One region of the Pandoraea pulmonicola genome, then DNA from elsewhere that is predicted to be linked to it. Evidence: predicted binding sites of a transcription regulator. Region 1 holds the regulator's gene; each other region holds the start of a gene.
What was found. The regulator sigma-54, encoded in region 1, starts transcription at its own class of promoters, with help from an activator protein. The targets are predictions, from matches to a motif close to TGGCANGNAANCTGCTTT.

Region 2: nirB (nitrite reductase large subunit NirB) is a predicted target of sigma-54. The motif match lies at 2,550-2,567, and genes of this name have one in related genera.
Region 3: glnA (type I glutamate--ammonia ligase) is a predicted target of sigma-54. The motif match lies at 2,132-2,149, and genes of this name have one in related genera.

What each region holds. Positions count from the first base shown of each region.
Region 1 is NZ_CP010310.2:610,022-617,910, forward strand. Features, by position in the region: gene mutY (A/G-specific adenine glycosylase) at 1-216, shown strand, start outside; gene rapZ (RNase adapter RapZ) at 239-1,108, opposite strand; gene RO07_RS02730 (PsiF family protein) at 1,261-1,587, opposite strand; gene hprK (HPr(Ser) kinase/phosphatase) at 1,721-2,686, opposite strand; gene ptsN (PTS IIA-like nitrogen regulatory protein PtsN) at 2,744-3,199, opposite strand; gene hpf (ribosome hibernation-promoting factor, HPF/YfiA family) at 3,427-3,780, opposite strand; gene RO07_RS02750 (RNA polymerase factor sigma-54) at 3,923-5,425, opposite strand; gene lptB (LPS export ABC transporter ATP-binding protein) at 5,502-6,272, opposite strand; gene lptA (lipopolysaccharide transport periplasmic protein LptA) at 6,298-7,005, opposite strand; gene lptC (LPS export ABC transporter periplasmic protein LptC) at 7,002-7,664, opposite strand; gene RO07_RS02770 (KdsC family phosphatase) at 7,689-7,889, opposite strand, start outside.
Region 2 is NZ_CP010310.2:4,477,096-4,484,984, forward strand. Features, by position in the region: gene nirB (nitrite reductase large subunit NirB) at 1-2,381, opposite strand, end outside; gene RO07_RS19105 (acyl-CoA dehydrogenase family protein) at 2,798-3,967, opposite strand; gene RO07_RS19110 (MarR family winged helix-turn-helix transcriptional regulator) at 4,160-4,633, shown strand; gene RO07_RS19115 (FUSC family protein) at 4,638-6,638, shown strand; gene RO07_RS19120 (DUF1656 domain-containing protein) at 6,635-6,844, shown strand; gene RO07_RS19125 (efflux RND transporter periplasmic adaptor subunit) at 6,841-7,794, shown strand; gene RO07_RS19130 (efflux transporter outer membrane subunit) at 7,791-7,889, shown strand, end outside.
Region 3 is NZ_CP010310.2:2,433,659-2,441,547, forward strand. Features, by position in the region: gene RO07_RS10750 (DUF4148 domain-containing protein) at 1-206, opposite strand, end outside; gene RO07_RS10755 (LysE family translocator) at 580-1,197, opposite strand; gene RO07_RS10760 (rhodanese-like domain-containing protein) at 1,282-1,749, opposite strand; gene glnA (type I glutamate--ammonia ligase) at 2,246-3,661, shown strand; gene glnL (nitrogen regulation protein NR(II)) at 3,901-5,016, shown strand; gene ntrC (nitrogen regulation protein NR(I)) at 5,108-6,676, shown strand; gene rfbD (dTDP-4-dehydrorhamnose reductase) at 6,732-7,613, shown strand; gene RO07_RS10785 (pentapeptide repeat-containing protein) at 7,737-7,889, shown strand, end outside.

The DNA.
Region 1 (7,889 bases):
CACGTCTTCACGCATTTCAGATTGCATTTGCGACCATGGCTGGTGACGCTGTCGCCAACTTCGCAGGCTTCGCGCGATCGCCAATCGCCGCAGGGCGACGCGCGTCGCGCCTGGCTCGACGCCGCAGGCACGTCTGCCGCCGGGCTGCCGTCGCCCATCCGGAAAATCGCCGACGCATTGTCGCCGGGCGACGGTCAGTTGTCGCTGCCGACCTGAACCCGATGCCGACGCCCGCCGCTCAGGTTGTCTCGAGCGGTGCGAGCTCGCGATGGCGCACGAGTACGCTCGCTTCCTGGCGGAAGCGCTCTCCCAACGTCTCGGCGATGAAGACTGAACGGTGCTGCCCTCCCGTGCAACCGATGGCGACCGTCAGGTAGCTGCGGTTATCGCGCATGAAGCTCGGCAGCCACTTCTGCAGATATGCACCGATGTCGTCGATCATTTCGTAGACCTCGGGAATGGCCGACAGGAAGTCGATGACCGGCTGATCGCGGCCGGTGAGCGGCCGGAGTTGCGTGTCGTAGTACGGGTTGGGCAGCGAGCGCACGTCGAAGACGAGATCGGCGTCGAGCGGCACGCCGTGCTTGAAGCCGAACGATTCGAACATCAGCGTGAGTCCCGTGTGATCGTGCTGCACGAACTCACGGATCCAGCGGCGCAGCGCACTCGCGCGCAGATTACTGGTGTCGATCTGATGACCGAGTTCGGTCACGCTGTTGAGCATTTCGCGCTCTTTCTCGATGGCTTCCACCAGTGAGCCATTGGCCGACAGCGTGTTGTCGCCGACCGAGAGCGGATGGCGGCGGCGCGTCTCGGAGAAGCGCTGCACCAGGGTTTGCGTGTTCGCGTTCAGGAACAGCACGCGAACATCGTGGCCGAAGCGGCGCAGACCGCCGATGATCGGCGGCAGATCGGCGAGCGAGCCGCCGCTGCGAGCATCGATGGCGACGGCCAGTCGCGTGTAGTTCTGCGTTTCGAGGTACTCGGCAAGCTCAGGCAGAAAGCGCGACGGCAGGTTGTCGACGCAGTAATACCCGGCATCTTCCAGAACATTCAAGGCGAGCGATTTGCCGGAGCCCGATACGCCGGTAATGAGTACGATCTTCATGGCATTTCCCGAATACAACCCTCATGGTAAGCGATTGCGTCTTGCGGGTGTGGTGTTCGGCGCGTTCTTGGCATTCCGGCGCAAATCGAGCGTCACAAACGAAAACGGCGCCCGGAGAGGGCGCCGTTCGGCTGATATCGGCGTGGATGGCCTCAGGCTGCGGGCTTGTTCGACAGGCAGGACTTCATGAACGCCTTGCGGTCGTCGCCCTTCTTGTCGCCAGCTTGCGCGTTGCAGGTCTTCATCTTTTCCTGCTGGGTCTGCTTGGCCGATGCTGCGGGCTTGTTCGACAGGCAGGACTTCATGAACGCCTTGCGATCGTCGCCTTTCTTGTCGCCGGCCTGTGCGTTACAGGCGCTCATCTTGTTTTGCTGCGAGTTGGCCTTGTGAGCCGCTTCGGGGGCCGCGGCGGTCTGGGCGAACACGGGCGATGCGAGCAGCGGGGATACCAGGAGCAGTGCAGCGAATGCTTTCTTCATGATTGTCTCTCCATTAGGTCGACACGCACGGGGAAGAACCGCGTGGCGATTACAACATGAAAGAAAACGCGCCGCAATCGCGCTGCGTTGACAGAATGTCGCGTGGAATGCGGTAAACCCCGAGCCGCGAGGCTCAGAGCAGCTTGCCCTGCATGCCGTCGGGATCCTGCATGGCCTGGCGCTGGCGCTCCATGAAGTCCTTGAGCGTGTCGATGCCGCGCAACTGAAGGATCGTGTTGCGCACGGCGGCTTCCACGAGCACGGCGAGGTTTCGCCCTGCCGCCACCTGCAGAATCACCTTGTTGATGGGCAGGCCAAGCACGTCCACCGTCTGGGCTTCGAGCGGCAGGCGCTGGAATTCGCCGTCCGGGCGGCGCACCAACTGGACGATCAGCTTGAGCTTCATCTTCCGGCGCACGGCAGTCTCACCGAAGATCGTCTTGATGTCGAGCAGGCCCAGCCCGCGCACCTCCAGCAGATTTTGCAGCAGCGGCGGGCAGCGGCCTTCCACGAAATCCGGCCCGAGTCGCACGAAATCTACCGCGTCGTCCGCCACCAGGCCGTGCCCGCGGCTGATCAATTCCAGGCCGAGTTCGCTCTTGCCGAGGCCGGAATCGCCGGTGAGCAGCACACCCATGCCCAAAATGTCGATAAAAACGCCGTGCATCGTGCATCGTGGGGCGAACACACGCGAAATGTACAGGCGCAGGCTATCGATGACCGAAGCGGTCGAGAGCGGGGTGGTGAACAGCGGCGTGGACGAGCGGGTGCACCGCAGCACCAGATCGGGCGGAGCTTCGAGCCCGTCGGCGACCACCAGGAACGGCGGTTCCAGGGCGATGACTTCGCCCATGTGGCGTTTGCGGTTCTCGTCGCTCAGGCGCTGGTAATAGCGCAGTTCGGCCTCGCCGAGCACCTGGATGCGGTTCGGGTGGATGAGGTTCAGGTGACCCACGAGGTCGGCGCTCGAGGTGGCGGTCGCCACGCTCTCGGGCGTGAAACCACGCTCCCAGCCCTCGTGGCCGGTCAACCACGACAGACGCAGCGTCGCGGCGTTGTCGTCGAAAATGCTCTGCGCGTTGATGCCGGTCAGTTCCACCGCGTCGCCTCGTTCGGTTGGGTATGGGGAGCTACGGGACTCGAATTTGGCGGTGGCTCAGGGCTGCCAGTTCGCCAGTGCCGCGTGGATGTCCTCGGCGCTGGGCGCGTTGCTCAATGTCTCGCGCATCGAGCGATCGGAGAGCAACTGCGCGATTTCGGACAGAATTTCGAGGTGCTGCTGCGTGGCCTGTTCCGGCACGAGCAGGAAGAAGAGCAGGGAAACGGGCTGGCCGTCGGGGGCCTCGAACGGAATCGGGTCGTCCAGACGCACAAAGGCCGCCATCGGGTGCTTGAGCCCCTTGATGCGGCCGTGCGGAATGGCGACGCCCTCTCCCAGACCGGTCGAACCCAGCCGCTCGCGTGCGAACAGATTGTCGGTGACGAGCGCGCGCGACAGGCCGGCGTTGTTCTCGAACAGGAGCCCTGCCTGCTCGAAGACGCGCTTCTTGCTTGTGACGGACAGTCCAAGCAGGATATTGGACGCAGGTAAGAGTTTGACTAAACGGTTCATCTTGTAATGCGGGCGCACGCGTAGTCGCCCTCCAACCCCCGATTTGACCTCGCATTATAGACCACCCGTAGCCGCGTCAAGCCAGATGCGTCGCCCCATACAAAAGGGGCCGTTCAACGGCCCCGCGGTGGGTGATGCCAGATTTATGACAGACGTAGATTCGCTCGTGTGGTTCCGTGCGGGTTTGCGTCAGTGCCAGTCGATGCGACTACCACGCCGGAAAGGAGTTACTGGAGCGGTTCCGCCTCCGGCGGCTGTTGATGCTTGAGGGCTTCGCGGCCATGATCCTGCACCTTGTCCTTGTATTGCATAACCTTGCGGTCGAGCATGTCGATCAGCTTGTCGATGGCGGCATACATGTTCTCGTCACACTTCTCGACGAAAATCTCCTTACCCTTGAGATACACGGTGACGCTGGCAATCTGGCGTCCGGTCTTCTCCTTGGTCTTGTCGACAGAGAGGATCACCTCGGCGCCGATAAGCTGGTCGAAATGCCGCAACACGCGTTCAAGCTTGTTGACGACGAATTCGCGCAGGGACGGCGTGAGCTCGAGATGGTGTCCACTGATCTTCAGATTCATAGCTGCTCTCCTTGCTGAAATGCCGAAGTGCAAGCCGCGTCACGAGCGACGCTGGCTGGCGGGAGTGCGAGCCATTGACGTGACGCAATGTCGCACTGCGGCGTGATGCCCCAGCGAGCCAACATGGCGCACCAGGACTGTCCTACAAAGATTTGCGCAAGTTCACTGCGGGGATTCGCATGGCCTCGCGGTACTTCGCGACGGTGCGCCGCGCAACCACGAATCCTTGCTCTGCCAGCAGTTCCGCGATACGGCTGTCGGAAAGGGGGCTCTGGGGGTCTTCTGCTCCTATCAGTTGCTTGATGAGGGCGCGGATGGCTGTGGACGACGCAGCCCCTCCGGCTTCCGTGGCCACGTGCGACCCGAAGAAGTACTTGAGCTCGAAGGTTCCAAATGGAGTGAGCATGTACTTACTCGTTGTCACCCGTGAAATCGTGGATTCATGTAAACCCAGCGTATCAGCAATCTCTCGCAAAACCAAGGGCCGCATGCCGATTTCGCCATGCGTGAAGAAGTTCTTTTGACGCTCGACAATAGCCTGCGCGACGCGCAGGATCGTGTCGAACCGCTGCTGGATGTTCTTGATGAGCCAGCGCGCTTCCTGGAGCTGCTGCTGGAGGTTGCCGGTGCCCGGGTCGTTGCGGTTGTTGCGCAGGATGCGCGCATACATTTCGTTGATGCGCAGACGCGGCATGACTTCGGGATTGAGCTCGGCGGTCCAGCCGCTGCCCTGCCTGCGCACCAGCACGTCCGGCACCACGTAGTCGGCGGGTGGCGAGCCGTAGGCGGCTCCCGGGAACGGATCGAGCGAGCGGATCAGTTGATGCGCGGCGCGCAGCGCGTCCTCGCTCACGCCCAGCAGGCGGCGCAGACGCGTGTAATCGCGCGCGGCAAGCAGTTCCAGATGGTCGCAGACGATGCGCAGCGAAAGCGTGCGCACGCCGCTGGCCGGCAAGCGCTGCAGTTGCAGGCGCAGACACTCGGCGGGGCTGCGGGCGCCCACGCCGGCCGGATCGAAGCTCTGCAGCAGTGCGAGCGCGGCGTTGATCTCCTCGGTCTCCAGCGCCAGTTCTTCGGGCATTTCCGCCTGAATTTCGTCCAGCGTGGTCCCGAGATAGCCGTCTTCGTCGAGCGATTCGATGAGGAATTCCACCAGCGCGCGATCACGCGGGCTGGCCTTGGTCAGGCGCAACTGGGCCAGCAGGTGCTCGCGCAGGTTGGGATGGTCGACGTGCAGTTGCGGACGCGCGTTGTCATCGTCATCCGAAGCGCTGCCCGTGCGGGCGAAGTCGTTCAGGCTCCAGTCGCTGCCATTGTCGCCCGCGTTGTCGTCGAAGCGCGTTTCGCCGTCGAGTTCGCGGGCGTCGTCGTGACCATTGGCGGCTTCGGAACGATCGTTGCTGCTGACCGAGGTGCTCCGTTCGTTGCGCAGCGACCCGTCCGTGCCCACGCGCACCGAGCCCGCGAGCCAGTCGTCTTCTCGCTCGAGCATCGGGTTCTGGGTGAGGGCGTGCTCGACTTCCTGCTGGAGTTCGAGCGTCGACAGTTGCAACAACCGGATCGATTGCTGCAACTGCGGTGTGAGGGTCAGGTGCTGCGAGGTGCGAAGTTGGAGGGTCGGTTTCATAGCGTGTCTCGCCTTCATTGTAGAGGCTTTGTCACGTCAACGGAACCGGCCCGGCGCCCTATCGAGGGCAGGGTTTACATGCGAAAAATTTCCTTTACATCCGGAAATTTTCACCGAGATAGACACGGCGAACGCTTTCGTCGGCCACGATCTGGTCGGGCGTGCCTGCGGCGAGCACGGAGCCTTCGCTGATGATGTAGGCGTGATCGCAGATGCCGAGCGTCTCGCGCACGTTGTGGTCGGTAATCAGGACACCGATGCCACGGTCTTTCAGAAAGCGCACAATGCGCTGAATTTCCAGCACGGCGATCGGGTCCACGCCGGCGAACGGTTCATCGAGCAGGATGAAGCGCGGTTGCGTGGCCAGCGCGCGGGCGATTTCCACGCGACGGCGTTCGCCGCCCGAGAGCGACATGGCCGGATTCTCGCGCAGATGGCTCACCTGCAGTTCGTCGAGCAGCGCCTCGATGCGTCGCTCGATCTCCTCGCGCTTGAGCGGCTTGCCGTTGGCGTCGAGTTGCAGTTCGAGCACGGCGCGGATGTTGTCCTCGACCGTGAGTTTGCGGAAAACCGACGCTTCCTGCGGCAGATACGAGACCCCCATGCGGGCGCGCTCGTGAATCGGGAGTTCGCTGATGAGGCTGCCGTCGAGCTGGATTTCACCGTCGTCGGCGGGCACGAGACCCACGATCATGTAGAACGACGTCGTTTTGCCCGCGCCGTTCGGCCCGAGCAGACCGACGACTTCACCGCTCTTCACGTCGAGCGAGACGTCCTTGACGACGGTACGCGCGCCATATTGCTTCTTGAGCGAGCGCACGACGAGCGCGCTCGGCTTGCCCGACGGACCGGCGCCCGGATTGATGCCGCTGGAGGCGTTGTTGGCAGGATTACTCACGCGGATTCCCGATGCTTTTGGAGGGAGACAGCGGCGGCAGATCGCCTTTCGGCGCCGCGGCGGGCTTGCTTGCACCGCCCGGCTGCGCCTGGTTGGCTCCGGTGGCATTGCGCGGCGCGAGCGTGGCGCGCACCCGGCCGTTCGGATTGTTGGCGTTGACCTGATCGGTGCCGCTGTTGGCAGTGTAGACCTCGTTGTACGTGTCGTACGTGATCACGCTGCCGTGGATCTCGTCGAGCACGCGCGTGCCGCCGGCCAGACGCTTGAGCGTGGCCTGCGTGGTGAGCGTGGCGACTTCGGTCTTGCCGTTGTAATAGATCGTCTGGCCCCAGCCGTCGATGTACTCGTCCACGCCGTCGCGCTTCTGACGCATGTAGGCGAGCGGGCCGCCCGGCTTGTAGTACGCGGTGGCGTACTGATAGCCCTCCGGATCCTGACTCACTTCGACGCGATCGGCCTTGAGGAGGATCGTCCCCTTGGTCATCGTCACGTTGCCGGTGAAGATGTTGACCTGCTTGAGGTCGTCATAGCTCATGTGTTCCGACTCGACGTTGATCGGCTTGTCGCGGTCGGCGCGCTCGGCGTGTGCGAGCGGCGCGGTCAGCGCACCGAACACGGCGAGCGCGGCGAAAGCGGCGGCCGCCGCGCGCAGGGCACGCAGCGATAGGGATGCAGGTCGCAGGTTGCGGCGATCGATCATGGGGTCTTGGGGCCCTGTTTGGTCTGGGGAGCCGCGCCTGGCGCGGCGGCGGGCGGTGCCGGGCGTTTGTTGCTCAATTCCGCCGGCTGGATGGTGCCGTGGACATTGCCGAGCAATTGTACGGCCCGCGTGATGTTATTGAAAATCATGCCGTCGCCATACATGACGGAGGCGCCACGATAGAGCTGGACGGGCTTCTCCGTGCGCACGATGTCCTCGTTCACGAGCACCTGGAAGTGCTCGGACAGCGCGCGCATTTCCGGATCGCGGGGGCCCGGCTGACGCACCACGACAGCGTCGTCGTACAGGTCGACGACGGACATGTCGGCATTGAGCGTGCCGCGCTTGCCCGTGGCCGTCACCTCCGGCTGCTCGGGCGTGAACGCGCGCACGGCGGGCAGCGTCATGGCAGTGGTCTGATCGTCCTCGAAGTGCGTCATGTGCACGGCGTTGACGCGGTACTGCGTCTGTCCGCTCGCCGAGAGCATGGAGATCACCATGTCGTCGGCGTAGTAGTCGGGGATGTGCTGCTTCACGTACGGCGTACGGTCGGCGCCCGACGGCAGCGTGCGTTGCACGAGCCAGTACGTGCCGGCCGCGAGGCAGGCGAGCAGGGCGATCGCGATCAGGGAGGCGGGGGAGACGCGTTGAATGGCCATGAGCGGGTCGGCTACCTCGTGGCGTCAGGCAAGGGCTTCGGCGAGCAGGGCGTCGTAACGTCCCTGCGCACGCAGGACGAAGTCGCACAGTTCGCGCACGGCGCCTTCGCCGCCGCGTGCCGCGGCGATCCAGTGGGCGCGGGCCTTCACTTCGACGTGGGCGTTGGCCGGGCAGGCCGCGAAGCCGACGCGCGTGAGCACGGGCAGATCGGGCCAGTCGTCGCC
Region 2 (7,889 bases), 2.0 Mb from region 1:
CGCGCCTGCCACGGATCGGGCAGGCCTTCGAGGGAGTAGAGCAGCCTTTCGTAGAGGGCACGACGGTTGGCGGCGTCGGCCACCACTCGCTGCTTCACGTAGTCGAGTCCCACGCGCTCGATGTAGTGCACCGTGCGATCCAGGTAGTACGCCTCCTCGCGATAGAGCTGCAGGAAGGCGCCGGTGTACTCCTTGACCTCGTCGGCCGTCTTTACCTTCGCGAGAAACTGCGCCACTTCGGTCTTGATGCCGCCGTTGCCGCCGACATACAGCTCCCAGCCCGAGTCCACGGCGATCACGCCGACGTCCTTGATGCCGGCTTCGGCACAGTTGCGCGGACACCCCGACACGGCGAGCTTGACCTTGTGCGGCGACCACATGTTGGCGAGCATCGTCTCCAGGTCGATGCCCATCTGCGTGCTGTTCTGCGTGCCGAAGCGGCAGAACTCGCTGCCCACGCACGTCTTCACCGTACGGATCGACTTGCCGTAGGCGTGTCCCGACGACATGCCCAGATCGCGCCACACGTTGACCAGATCCTCCTTCTTCACGCCCAGCAGGTCGATGCGCTGACCGCCGGTGACCTTGACCATCGGAATCCGATATTTGTCGGCCACGTCGGCGATGCGCCGCAGCTCGCTCGGGTTCGTCACGCCGCCCTTCATCTGCGGCACGACCGAGAACGTGTTGTCCTTCTGGATGTTGGCGTGCACGCGCTCGTTGACGAAGCGGCTTTGCGGGTCGTCCACCGCTTCCTTCGGCCACGTGCTCAGCATGTAGTAGTTCAGCGCCGGGCGGCACGTCGCGCAACCGTTCGGCGTGCGCCATTCGAGGAAGTCGAAGGCGGCCCGATGCGTGACCAGATGGTGCTCGCGAACGGCGCGCCGCACGTCGGCATGCGAGAGATCGGTGCAGCCGCACACCGCCTTCTCCTTCGGGGTGGCGTCGTAGGTCGAGCCGAGCGTACTCATCAGAATCTGCTCGCACAGGCCGGCGCACGAGCCGCAGGAGCTCGCGGCCTTGGTGTGCTTCTTCACGTCGTCGAGCGTAAAAAGGCCCTTCCCGGTGATCGCCTTGACGATGGCGCCCTTGCACACCCCATTGCAGCCGCACACCTCGTCGGTGTCGGCCATCGCAGCCGCGCGGTTCTGCCCTTGCGTGCCGACGTCGCCCACGCTCGACTCGCCGAACATGATGCGCTCGCGCAACCCACCCAACGTGCGCCCTTCGCGCAGCAGCTTGAAGTACCACGCGCCGTCGGCCGTATCGCCATACAGGCACGCGCCGACGAGTTTGTCGTCTCGAATCACCAGCTTCTTGTAGACGCCGCTGGCCGGGTCGGAGAGCACGATCTCTTCGGTGCCTTCGCCGCCCAGGAAGTCGCCGGCCGAGAACAGGTCGATACCCGTTACCTTGAGCTTGGTCGAGAGCACCGAGCCGCGATAGCTGCCGATGCCCATGAGCGCGAGGTGGTTGGCGCAGACCTTGGCCTGCTCGAAGAGCGGCGCGACCAGACCGTACGCCACGCCGCGATGGTTCACACACTCGCCCACGGCATAGATGCGCGGGTCGTACGTCTGCAACGTGTCGGACACGACGATGCCGCGCGAGCAATAGAGGCCCGCCGCTTCGGCGAGCGCGGTGTTCGGGCGGATCCCCGCGGCCATCACGACCAGGTCGGCCGCGATTTCCTCGCCGTTGCTGAAGCGCACGCCGCTCACGCGGCCGTGACCATCGTCGAGAATGGCCGACGTCTGGTGCGACAGACGAAACGTCAGGCCGCGCGCCTCGAGCGATTGCTGCAGGAGTTTGCCGGCCGTGCCGTCGAGCTGGCGTTCGAGCAGCGTGTCGGCCAGATGCACGACGGTGACGTCCATGCCGCGCAGCTTGAGACCGTTGGCGGCTTCCAGCCCCAGCAGACCGCCGCCGATCACCACCGCGTGACGCTTCACGCGCGCCGTCTCGATCATGACCTCGGTGTCGCGAATGTCGCGATAGCTGATCACGCCGTCCAGATCCTTGCCCGGCACGGGCAGGATGAACGGGCTCGAGCCGGTGGCGATCAGCAGCCGGTCGTACGGTGCCTCGGTGCCGTCGGCGCAGCGCACCACACGGCGGGGCCGATCGATCTGCGTCACTTCCTTGCCCAGATGCAGCGTGATGCCCTGGCTCGCATACCAGTCGAGCGGGTTGAGCACGATGTCGGCGAACGACTGTTCCCCCGCCAGCACCGGCGAGAGCAGGATGCGGTTGTAGTTCGGATGCGGCTCGGCGCCGAACACGGTGATGTCGTACTGATTCGGCGCGATCTCCAGCAGCTCCTCGAGCGTGCGGATGCCGGCCATGCCATTGCCGATGACGACCAGACGTGGTTTGCGCATGCGGTCTTCTCCTGTTGCGATGCTTGCTGCGCCCGAAAGCAAAACGGCGTCCGTCCGCGCCGAAGCACGGAGGGACGCCGTTGTCCTGTGGGAACGTCGCAGGCCTCCCGCCCCGACGTCACCCCTGAATTCGCTGCCGGCGACGCCTTTGCCGCTGGCCTTTACGCTAACGCAACAAGCGTGCCAGGCCGGACAGAACTACCGGAAAAGCGTGATGAGACAAGGCCGAAGCGGTGTATTAACCGTAGGGAGAATCCGAAATTTGACGAGAATTTTCCGCACCGCAGCAGTGCACGGCGCCGGGCAGGTTGCCGCAGACGCACCACGATGATGCGTCGGAGACAAGGAGGCGCCGCAGGCGCGCGCGTCGGGATCGCGCCTGCGGGCTGGCGGCACGACCTCACCGATGTGGGCGGTCAGTCGGCCTGCATCAGCGCGCGGCCGATGATGAGTTGCTGAATCTGCGTGGTGCCTTCGTACAGGCGCAGCAGGCGCACGTCGCGGTAGAAGCGCTCGACCTTGTACTCGTTGATGTAGCCGGCGCCTCCGTGGACCTGCACGCCGCGGTCGGCCACACGTCCGACCATCTCGGTGCAGAAGAGCTTCGCGCACGACGCGCGCGTGCTCACGTCGGCATCGCGCTTGCCTGCAGGCCGGGCGTCGTATCGTTGCGCGCAGTCCTGCACCATCGACCAGCCGGCATAGAGTTCGGCCTGACTGTCGGCGAGCATCGCCTGCACGAGCTGGAAGTCGCCGATGCGCTGACCGAACTGCTTGCGCTCGCGCGCGTAGGCGACCGACTCGTCGAGAATGCGCTGCGCCATGCCGCAGGCGAGCGCCGCCACGTGCAGGCGCCCACGGTCGAGCACCTTCATGGCCGTCTTGAAGCCCTTGCCCGCTTCGCCGCCGATGATGTTCGCGGCCGGCACGCGCGCACCGTCGAGAATGACGTCGCAGGTCTTCGTGCCGCGCTGGCCCATCTTCCTGTCCGGCTTGCCGAGCGACAGTCCAGGCGTGTCGGCCGGGACGACGAAGGCCGAGATGCCGCCCGCGCCTTCGCCACCGGTGCGCGCCATCAGCGTGAACGCGCCCGCGCGTGGGGCGTTGGTGATGAAACGCTTCACGCCATCGATCACATAGGTATCGCCGTCGAGCACGGCGCGCGTCTTGAGCGCCGCCGGATCCGAGCCGGCATCCGGCTCGGTGAGCGCGAACGACATGATCAGCTCGCCGCTGGCCACGCGCGGCAGCAGGTCGCGCTTCTGCGCGTCGGTGCCGTCGATCAGAATGCCCTGCGACCCGATGCCGACGTTCGTGCCGAATACCGAGCGAAACGCCAACGACGTCTGTCCGAACTCGTAGGCCACGCGCACCTCCTGCGCCATCGACAGGCCGATGCCGCCGTATTCCTCCGGGATCGACAGGCCGAACAGCCCCATTTTCTTCATCTCGTCGACGATGACCGGGGGCACGTCGTCGTGCTCCTCGACGTCGTTCTCCGCCGGCACCAGCCGCTCGCGGATGAAGCGCTGCACCGTCGCGAGCAGCAGGTCGAACGATTCGCTATCCAGTCCCTTCGATGTCATCTCTCTTCCTCGAGCCCCGTTGCGGGGTGCGGCGTCGGCCTCCCGCGCCACGGCCCTCGCCAAATTTGAATTTCCGAATTTCCGCATCTTACCTGCGAGTGTGCAGACCGCGGCTCTCCTGGCATTCCGCCGTCCCACGCAACAACCTATTAACTAGCATCCTAATTATTAGTTAACATATAATCTTTCTCCATGACCTCCCTGGAATCGCTCCGCTTCGCCTTTACGAGCCACCTGCTGCTGGCAGGCAAACAGTGGCGCCAGTTGTCGCAGGGCGCCATCGTCGAATACGGCATTTCCGCGGCGAGCGCGGGCCCGTTGCTGTTCATCCGCCGGCTCGGCCAAGGGGTGCGGCAGGTCGAGCTCGCCGAATACGTCGGCCTCGAAGGCGCTTCGCTGGTGCGGCTGCTCGACCAGTTGTGCGCCGCCGGGCTCGTGCGGCGCGAGGTGGACGCCAGCGACCGGCGCGCCAACGCCCTTCGGCTCACGGAGGCCGGCGAGGCGCTCGCCGAAAAGCTCGAAAGCGAACTCAGCCAGTTGCGCGCGAAGGTCTTCGCGAGCATCTCGCGTGAGGACTTCGAAGCGGTGCTGCGCGTATTCGAAGCCCTCTCCAGCGCGGCCGGTCCGGATGCGACCATCCTCGCGATGGAGCCTCCCAAGAAGTAAAACCGTGTTCACCTGGCCTTCCTCCCGCGACTGGATTTTCTCGATCAAGGCGTTCGTTGCCTCGATGCTGGCGCTGTACATCGCGCTCGCGCTCGGCCTGCCGCGCCCGTACTGGGCCATGGCCACCGTGTACATCGTGTCGCACCCCCTCACCGGCGCGACCCGCTCCAAGGCGCTGTACCGCGTGCTCGGCACGCTGCTCGGCGCCGCCGCGTCCATCGCCTTCGTGCCGGCACTCGTCAATACACCCGAACTGTTGATGGCCGCCGTGGGCCTGTGGACGGGCACACTGCTCTACATCTCGCTGCTGCATCGTTCGCCGCGCAGCTACGTGTTCCTGCTCGCGTCGTACACGCTACCGCTCATCGCCCTGCCCGCGGTCAATACGCCGGACGTCATCTTCGACATCGCCATTGCGCGCTCGGAGGAGATCATTCTCGGCATCGTCTGCGCGAGCGTGGTCGGCGCGGTCGTCCTGCCCACGAGTGTGGCGAAGGTGCTGCACGACCGCTCGGCGCGCTGGCTCACCGACGCCGCGCGCTGGACTGCAGACATGCTCTCGGCGGACCCCGATGGCAAGGCGACGCGCCACCTGAGCCGCCACCGCATGGCGGCCGACATCCTGGCGCTCGACCAGTTGATCAGCCAGCTCTCCTACGACGCCGATACGTCGGCGCGCGTGAGCGATGCGCAGGAACTGCGCGGACGCATGACGATGATGATGCCGGTGCTCTCGACGGTGGCGTCGCTCGTGCAGACGCTGCGCCGGCAGCCGCAGGGCGTGCCCGACGCGCTCGCAGCGAAAATGGCCGACGTGGTCGCATGGCTGCGGCGCGGCGCTCCCTCGCCCGCGCCGGCACATCTGCTCAGCCCGCCGCAAGCGGCCGGCGAGGCATCCGACTGGTATGGCGCGCTGGTCGCGGCCACCGAGGATCGCCTGCGCTCGCTCGTGCAGCTCTGGCAAGACTGCGCGACGCTGCAACGCCGCTTCGGCCAGCCCGACGGCGCCCCCGAATGGTCACCGGCCTTCCCGTACTGGGAACTCGGCGGCGCACGTCACTACGACCACGGCCTGTTGCTGTTCTCAACGGTTTCGGCCGCGCTGTGCACGTTCCTGATGGGCATGGCGTGGATCTACACCGGCTGGAATGACGGAGCGGCCGGCGTGTCGCTCGGCGCGGTGGCCTGCTGCTTCTTCGCGGCGATGGACGAACCGGCGCCCTTCATCCGCTCGTTCTTCTGGGCGACGGCCGTATGCGTCGTGTTCGCCGCCGTGTACGTGTTCTTCATCCTGACGAACGCCCACGATTTCGGCCTGCTCGTCTCTCTCTTCGCCGTGCCCTACCTGTTGCTCGGCACGCTCATTCCGCAGCCGCGCTTCACGATGGTGGCGATGCTCGTGGCCGTCAACACGGCGAGCTTCGTCGGCATTCAGGGAGGCTACAGCGCCGACTTCAGCGCGTTCTTCAACAGCAACATCGCCGGGCTGGCCGGCGTGCTGTTCGCCCTGCTGTGGACCTTGCAGACGCGCCCCTTCGGCACGCGCGTGGCAATGCGTCGCCTGATTCACGCGAGCTGGCGCGACATCGCGAGGAACGCGCTCGGCCGTTCGGTCGCGGAGCACGGACGCCTGCGTGCACGTTTGCTCGACCGGCTCGGCCAACTCGTGCCGCGTCTGGCGGCGAGCGAGAGCGAGACCTCGAGCGATGGCTTCACCGAAGTGCGCGTCGAACTCTCGGCGCTCGCCCTGCAGCGCGAGCTGCCGCATCTGAATCCGTCGCAGCGCAGCGCCGTCGAGGCCGCGCTCAACGACGTGGCGCGCTTCTATCAGGCGCGGCTCGACGAGGCGGCGAGCCGACCCGACGCCGCGCTGCAAGACAGACTGCTGGGCGCGGTGCGCTCGCTGGTGGCCCATAGCGATCAGGCGTCGCGCAGTGCACGCGCATCGCTCATGGACATCCACGTCGCGCTGTTCCCGGCCACGCGACCCCGGAGTGCTCAATGAGCGGAGAGATCGATATCTACGGCGTGTTCGTGCCGATGCTGCTGGCGCTGATGGTCGTCGCCTTCGTGGCGACCGGTGCGCTGCGCTTCGTGCTCGCACGTCTGGGCTTCTACAAGCTCGTCTGGCACCGTTCGCTATTCAACCTCGCTGTGTACATCATCGCGCTGGGCGGTATCGTCGCCATCGCGCGGGCCTGCCAACCATGAAACTGAAACTTCGCTCCCTCGGTCCCGTCGTCCTGACGCTCGCGGTATCCTGCGTCGCGGTCTTCGTGCTCCTGCATCTGTGGGACTACTACACCGTTGCGCCGTGGACCCGCGACGGTCGCATCCGCGCCGATATCGTGCAGGTTGCGCCCGACGTCTCCGGTCTCATTACCGACGTCGAAGTCAAGGACAACCAGCCCGTGCATCGCGGCGATCTGCTGTTCGTGATCGATCGCGACCGCTACGCGCTTGCACTGCAGCAGGCCGAGGCCAATGCGGCCGCGCTTCGCGCCACACTCGCCCAGGCCCGCCGCGAGAACGCGCGCAACCATCAATTGACGGAAGTCGTCGCCAGGGAAGTCGTGGAAGCCGGTCAGGCGAAGGTCGAATCCGGCGAAGCGGCCGTGGCGCAAGCCGACGCGGCCGTGCGGCTGGCGAAGCTCAATCTGGAACGCACGCGCGTGCTCGCGCCGGCCGACGGTTATCTGAACGACCGCGTGCCGCGCGTGGGCGACTACGTCAGCACGGGCCGCCCCGTGCTCTCGATGGTCGATGCGAATTCGCTGCACGTGGAAGGCTACTTCGAAGAGACGAAGATGCGCGGCATCCACATCGGCGACAAGGTCGAGGTCCGACTGATGGGCGAGCGCAATGTGCTGCATGGGCACGTGCAGAGCATCGTCGCCGGCATCGAGGACCGCGACCGCACGAGCGGCGCGTCGATGCTCCCCAACGTCAACCCCACTTTCAACTGGGTCCGTCTCGCGCAACGCATTCCGGTGCGAATCGCGCTCGACGACGTGCCCAGGGACATGCGGCTGGTCGCCGGGCGCACCGCGACGGTGAGCGTCGTGGAAGGCCATCCAGAGAAGTCCGCGGAGGCCGGCGAGACCGCACCTGCCAGGCTTGCCGCGCATCAGGCCGGCGCCCAGTCCGGAGCGCAGCAGTGAAAGCCCGGTCATTTCTCGTGAGCGCCGTGGCGGCTGCCGCCGCGCTGGTGGCCGGCTGCACGACAGTCGGTCCCGACTACCATCTGCCCGAGCAA
Region 3 (7,889 bases), 1.8 Mb from region 1:
TTCTGCGGGATCAATCCTTGCGCGCGGGCATCGGCGAGTTCCTGCTTCACTTGCTCGCGCGTGAGCTGCGAGGTTTGCGGAACCCAGGCGAATTGCGAACCGTCGGGATAGGCGTCGCTGGTGCGCCCGGCTTGCGCGAAAACGGACCCGGCGGCGGTGGCCAGCATGGCGGACATCAGGGCCGAAGCGATGAGCTTGCGATTCATGACGATAACTCCTGTTCTTCTGTGTTGCGGGGGCGGGCAATGCATCGGTGCCGAGGGCTCCCGGTATGCGTTGTGCGCGACCGTTGAAGGCAGTGTATGCGTCGGGCTATTGCGGAAAAACGGCAATTGAGCCAATAGATACTTACGCGAATCGCAACAATCGGTGAGGGAGTCCCATGCTGCGGCGAGGCGCGAGGAAAGACAGTGGGAGGGAGGAGAACGGCGCGTGATGCAGGTTGGCTATTGATCGTCGCGTTGCACGACTCTTGATCGCCGTGAACGAGTCACCAAGAAAAACGCCACTCGGAGGTGGCGTGGAGGTGATGTTCGCAGATTGCCGGCTGGCCCGGCAACAGCGTCGCCGAGTGGATGGTCAGCGCGTCGCGATCGCGACGGCGGCCCCTGCCATGACCGTGCCGGTGGCACGGTTGAGGCGTCGCACGGCGCGTGCCGAGCTCAATAGCCGTCGTGCCCGTGCGGCAAGCACGATATAGGTGCCGAACACGAGTGTGAGCACTGCGAGCGTGACGCCGACGACTTCGAGATAGCCAAGTGCGGTCACGCGCTGCAGGTCGAGCAAGTTGGGCAGCAGCGCGAAATAGAACACGACGACCTTCGGATTGCCCATCGTGACCGACAGGCCGCCGAGAAACAGACGCCACGATTGCTCGCGAGGCGCCGCGGTCATCGGCTCGGTCGGCGCAATCGCCGGCGCATGCCACATCTTCCACGCGAGATAGAGCAGATAGGCGGCCCCCGCATACTTGATGGCGAGGAACACGCCTGAGAACGTGTGTGCCAGCGCCGCGACCCCGAGCACCGCGAGCGTGAGCCACACGACGTCTCCGATGGCCACTCCCGCGGTGAAGGCGACGGCGCCCTGCGTTCCCCGGCCCAGCACGCGCGCGACGATCGCGGCGATACCCGGCCCCGGCGTACCCGCCCCCACGAGCAGGGCGAGGGCGAAAGTCAGCAAATGCGTCCAGTCCATCTCGGCGTCTCCTCGCTTTGACGACAATCCATCATGTATGGGAAGCGCAGCGGCATCGTGCGCTTATTAAGTCAACGATCCCGCTCAGGCGCCGATCCACGGCAGGCCGCGGAAGCACCAGCCGCTCACCTGCTTGCGATGCCCGGCGCTGTCCTTGTCTCCTTCGAAGCCTTCGAGAATATCGAACGACTGCGTGTAGCCGGCCTCGTAAGCGACCTTGGCGGCGGCTTTCGAGCGCGCGGCACTCCGGCAAAGGAACAGCAATGGCGTGTTCTTGTCCCTCGCCTGCGAGGCAAGTTGCTCGAGGAAATGTTCATTGGGCACGCCGCCGGGGTAGCGCACCCATTCCACGTTCGCGTACTGACCGTCTGGCACCTGCGGGCGACCGACCCAGTCGAGTTCCGCGCGCGTGCGCACGTCGATCAGGCGCACGCTGGTGTCGGCATTGAGCAGGGCGAGCGCCTCGTCCGGCGTCACGGCGCCCGCATAGGTGAGCTGCGCGCTGGCGCGGCGTTGGGCGGCTTGCTCGAGAATGGCTTTGGCGCTTGTCATATTGCTGTGATCTCGTTGGTCGATGGTTGTCCTGCATTCTAGCGTGCCCTCGGTGCGAGATGCGCGTTGCGTGACATCCGGTCATTTCCCGATACGGCGGACTCCGGACGAACGGGACGGATCCGACTTTGGCAACGAATGGCGTCAGGACGGTGCGCGACGGTGCACAATCCCGGTTCACGAACTGCGACTCAAAGCACTCAAAAGGTGCATAATCACGAAATGCACCAAAATAGTGATATTCGTGTGAAGAATGCACCGAAATGGAGAATTGCGGCCAGTGAACCGGGAATTCGAGCGAGTCTGCACCCGAACGACTATTTCCTTAGAAATCAGAGGGTGGGGGCGCGGCGAATTCGATATTCAATAGCAGGTGGGGCGCTGGCATGCTTCCTGCTTATTACTGACGAATCCGAACACGGAGTTCGTTAAAGAGGGTGCGGCGATGCGGGCGACGAGCGCCAGCAGCGCCAGATTGAATCTTTCGGGAGATAGCATGAGCAAATCTGTGGCAGATGTGATGAATCTGGTTAAGGAAGAAGACGTCAAGTTCGTCGACTTCCGCTTTACCGATACGCGCGGCAAGGAACAACACGTCTCGGTGCCGGTGTCGCACTTCGACGCCGACAAGTTCGAGAGCGGCCACGCGTTCGACGGTTCGTCGATCGCCGGCTGGAAGGGCATCGAAGCCTCGGACATGCTGCTGGTGCCGGACGCCAACACTGCCTATATCGACCCGTTCTACGAAGAAAGCACGCTCGTGCTGACCTGTGACGTGATCGAACCGGCCGACGGCAAGGGCTACGATCGCGATCCGCGCTCGATCGCCAAGCGCGCCGAAGCCTATCTGAAGAGCACGGGCCTGGGCGACACCGCCTTCTTCGGCCCGGAGCCGGAATTCTTCATTTTCGACTCGGTCCAGTGGAACACGGACATGTCGGGCACGTTCGTGAAGATCAACTCGGAAGAGGCACCGTGGTCGTCGTCGAAGGACTTCGACGGCGGCAACACCGGCCACCGTCCGGGCACGAAGGGCGGCTACTTCCCGGTCGCGCCGGTCGACACGTTCCAGGACATGCGCTCGGAAATGTGTCTGTTGCTCGAGCAACTGGGCGTGCCGGTCGAAGTGCACCATCACGAAGTGGCGGGGCAAGGCCAGAACGAAATCGGCACGAAGTTCTCGACACTGGTCGAGCGCGCCGACTGGACGCAGATCCTGAAGTACGTCGTGCACAACGTGGCGCACAGCTATGGCAAGACGGCCACGTTCATGCCGAAGCCGGTCGTCGGCGACAACGGCTCGGGCATGCACATCCACCAGTCGGTCTGGAAGGACGGCCAGAACCTGTTCGCCGGTAACGGCTACGGCGGTCTGTCGGAGTTCGCCCTGTACTACATCGGCGGCATCATCAAGCACGCTCGTGCGCTTAACGCGATCACGAACCCGTCGACGAACTCGTACAAGCGCCTCGTGCCGCACTTCGAAGCCCCGGTGAAGCTGGCCTACTCGGCCCGCAACCGTTCGGCCTCGATCCGCATCCCGTACGTTGCCAACCCGAAGGGCCGCCGCATCGAAGCGCGCTTCCCGGACCCGATGGCCAACCCGTACCTGGCCTTCTCGGCCATGCTGATGGCTGGCCTGGACGGCGTGCAGAACAAGATCCACCCGGGCGAAGCTGCGGACAAGAACCTGTACGACCTGCCGCCGGAAGAGGACGCAAAGATCCCGACCGTGTGCTCGAGTCTCGAACAGGCGCTGGGATACCTGAACGAAGACCGCGAGTTCCTGACCCGTGGTGGCGTGTTCACCGATGGCATGCTCGATTCGTACATCGCGTTGAAGACGGACGAAGCGCGTCGTGTGGCCATGACCACGCACCCGCTCGAGTTCGAGCTGTACTACTCGCTGTAATCGAATCGCTGCGCAGGGAATGCGCCGGCATGACGGAACGCCAGCGGCCGACCGTCATGCTCGACAAGCACGGGGGGATGGCCGCGGCCGTCCCCCTTTTTTATCCGCGGCGCATCTTCACCTCGTAGCCCTTCATGAACCTATTGCCTGGATCCCTGATGAAAAGTGTTCGCGCGGGTGAGAAGGGGAATGCCGGGCACGGCGTGCCGGCGGCGTCCGGTGAGAGCGCGGCCGCCAGCGTGCCGGATGGCCCCGATGACGTCGATGCCACCGAATTGTGGGAAGCGCGCCTCGCCGCGACCGGCATTCTCCCGGGCCTTGAAGCCTTGCCGACCGTGTTGCTGGTGCTGGAGAAGCACACGCTGCGCGTCGTCTTCGCCAATCCGGCGGCCGAAGCGCTGCTTGCGCTCTCGCGCCGTTCGCTTTCGCAGATGACGTGGAACGACGTGTTCACGAACGGCGAAGTGCTCGCGTCGACAATGTCCGAGCTCCTCGGTAATCACTTCCAGTCCACACGCCTCGATCTGGTGCTCGAGCGCACCGCGCAGGAGCCATTGCACACGCACGCGATCGTGGCTGCGCCGGAAGCGGTGCCGGACTTCGTGATCGTGGAGCTTATCGAGAACGAGCAGAAGCTCAAGAACGAGCGCGAAGAACGCATCATCGATCAGGCGTTGATGAACAAGCAGCTCATTCGCAACCTGGCGCACGAGATCAAGAACCCGCTAGGCGGGATTCGCGGCGCGGCCCAGTTGCTCGAGTTCGAGCTCGATCAGCGCGAGTTGCGTGAATACACGCAGGTGATCATCAAGGAGTCCGACAGGCTGCAGACCCTTGTCGACCGCCTGCTCGAGCCGCACCGGCATCCGTACATCGCCACGGACGTCAATATCCATGAAGTGTGCGAGCGCGTGCGTTCCGTGGTGCTCGCGGAGTTTCCGCAGGGACTGTCGATCGAGCGCGACTACGACGTGAGCCTGCCGGACTTCCGGGGCGACAAGGAGCAACTCATACAGGCGCTGCTCAACATCGTGCGCAACGGTGCCGAGGCGCTGCGCGAGCAGATCGCGCGTGGCGACGCGCGCATCGTGCTGCGCACGCGAGTGGCGCGAAAGATCACGATTGCCAAACGTCTGCACAAGCTGGCATTGGAATTGCATGTGATCGACAACGGGCCCGGCATTCCCGCTGACATTCGTGACCGCATCTTCTATCCGCTCGTCTCCGGGCGCGACGGGGGAAGCGGTCTGGGACTCACACTGGCGCAGTCTTTCGTGCAGCGCCACGACGGTTTGATCGAATGTGAAAGCCGGCCTGGACGGACGGATTTCCGAATCCTGCTGCCCTTGGGCTGATGCGGCCACGGCCGCTATGCCCTTACGCCCTTACGCCGTCGGCCGTAACCCCTGCGACCTGCGGCCGGGCATAGACGTTACACGGTGAACAATGAAGCCGATCTGGATAGTAGACGACGACCAATCGATTCGATGGGTGCTGGAGAAGGCGCTTTCGCGCGCCAATCTGCCGGTGCGCAGTTTTACGGGGCCGCGTGAAGCGAGTGCCGCGCTCGAACACGACTCGCCGCAAGTGCTGGTCTCGGACATCCGCATGGCGGGCGGCTCCGGCCTCGAACTGCTGCAGGCGGCCAAGCAGCGACACCCGGGGCTGCCGGTCATCATCATGACGGCCTTTTCGGATCTCGACAGTGCGGTGGCGGCCTTTCAGGGCGGCGCCTTCGAGTACCTGGCCAAGCCGTTCGACGTGGATCGCGCGGTCGAACTGATTCTGCGCGCCGTCGAGGAAAGCCTGCGTGAAGCGACCGACGACGAGCGCATCACCGAGGAGCCCGAGATCCTGGGGCAGGCCAGCGCGATGCAGGACGTGTTCCGGGCGATCGGCCGCTTGTCCCATTCGAGTGCGACCGTGCTCATTACCGGGGAATCGGGCTCGGGCAAGGAATTGGTTGCGCGTGCGTTGCATCGCCATTCGCCGCGGGCATCGGGGCCGTTCATCGCGCTGAACACGGCGGCGATTCCGAAAGATCTGCTGGAATCCGAATTATTCGGCCACGAGCGCGGTGCGTTTACCGGCGCCCAGGCCACGCGGCGCGGACGTTTCGAGCAAGCCGAGAGCGGCACGCTGTTCCTCGACGAAATCGGCGACATGCCGCTCGATCTGCAGACGCGTCTGTTGCGCGTGCTCTCGGACGGGAATTACTACCGCGTCGGTGGTCACAGCCCGATCAAGGCGAACGTACGCGTGATCGCCGCCACGCACCAGAATCTGGAAGACCGGGTGCGTCAGGGGCTTTTCCGCGAGGATCTGTATCACCGTCTGAACGTGATTCGCCTGCGCCTGCCGTCGCTGCGCGAGCGCAGCGAGGACATTCCGCTGCTCGTGCGGCACTTCCTCCAGAAGAGTGCACGCGAGCTGGGCGTGGAGACGAAACGCATCAGCGAGGCGGCGTTGGCGCATCTCACGCGCTTTCCGTTCCCGGGCAACGTGCGGCAACTGGAGAACCTGAGCAACTGGCTTACGGTGATGGCGCCGGCGCAGACCGTCGAAATCAAGGACCTTCCGCCGGAGTTTCAGTCGCCGGCGACTACGCAGGCCACTGGCGGAGCCAGCCCGGTGCCAGTCTATGCCGCGGGGACGTCGCCAGCGCCCCCCGCACCGGGCGCGCCGTCGCCGGGCTACGGAACGGTGGTGCCGACCTCGTCTTCGTTTGCTGCGCCATCGTCCAGCGGCATGGTGCCGGGCGGGAGCAACGTCGCGGCAACGGGCGAGATGGTGGGCGCCGAGAGCTGGGAGCCGATTCTGCGTCGCGAGGTGGCGCGATTGCTGCGCTCGGCGTCGCCTGACGTCATGGATCAGCTCACGCGCCGCTTCGAGACCGCGCTGATCAACGAAGCGCTCGACTTCACGCGCGGACGCAAGGTCGAGGCGGCGAGCCGCCTGGGGATCGGTCGCAACACCATCACGCGCAAGATCCAGGAACTGGGGCTGGAAACCTGAGGGCAATCACGGTACGCTCCTTCGTTTCACCACTCAACGACGAGGGAGTCGGATCATGGCAAGACGCATCCTGTTGACGGGCGCCACCGGGCAGGTCGGCTGGGAGCTGGCACGTTGCCTGCAGGGCATGGGCGATGTGCACGCCCCCAGCCGAAACGAGATGGACCTGCTCGACACCGATAGCGTGGTGCGTACCGTGCGTGACTTCGCACCGGACCTGATCATCAATCCGGCCGCCTATACGGCCGTCGATCGCGCGGAAACGGACGAGTCCGCCGCGTACCAGGTCAATGCCGTCGTGCCGGGGATCATGGCGGAAGAGGCCAAGCGTCTTGGCGCGCTGGTCGTGCATTATTCCACCGACTACGTTTTCGACGGCACCTCGCAGACGCCGTATCGCGAAGACGAACCCACCAATCCGCAAAACGCCTACGGCCGCACGAAGCTCGCCGGCGAGGCGGCGATCGCGGCGAGCGGCGCGAACCATCTGGTGCTGCGCACGAGCTGGGTGTACGGCTCGCGTGGAGCGAATTTCCTGCTGACGGTGCAGCGGCTCGCCCGCGAGCGCGACGAGTTGCGCATCGTGGCCGATCAGTACGGCGCACCGACGTGGTGCCGTACGATTGCGGAGCTCACGTCGCAAGTGCTGGTGCAAGGGCTGAGCGAGCAGGGTGTGGACGCCGACTTCTGGCGCGAGCGCGGCGGCCTTTACCATCTGAGCGCTGCCGGACAGACGACGTGGCACGGCTTCACGGAGGCGATCCTCGATCGGAGTGCAACGCAGAAGCGACCGAACGTTGTGGCGATTCCGACTTCTGCCTATCCGTTGCCGGCCAAGCGCCCGGCCTATTCGGTTCTCGACAACGACAAACTCGCCCGTATCTTCGGCGTGCGCGCGCCCGATTGGCGTGAGGCGCTCGCACTCTGTCTCGCATAAGGCGACGACTGCCCATCGAGGCTGCCCGCTGATTCGGAAATTGCTCAGCGCGCGGCCTCGGTTCTTTTCTGCACCATGATGGCTTTTTGCGCGCGGGCATGAGCGCGCGACGAGGAGCTATGCATGATGCGATTTCTGAATGCGAATCCCGACGCACGGCATCCGATGGCGTTGTCGGCACCGTTCGCCGAGACTCGGGCGGGTGAGTCCGCCAGCCACGACCACGAACCGACGCCGCCTCCGGGAGCGCTGCAATTCGCGATGCTCCGCGCGAGC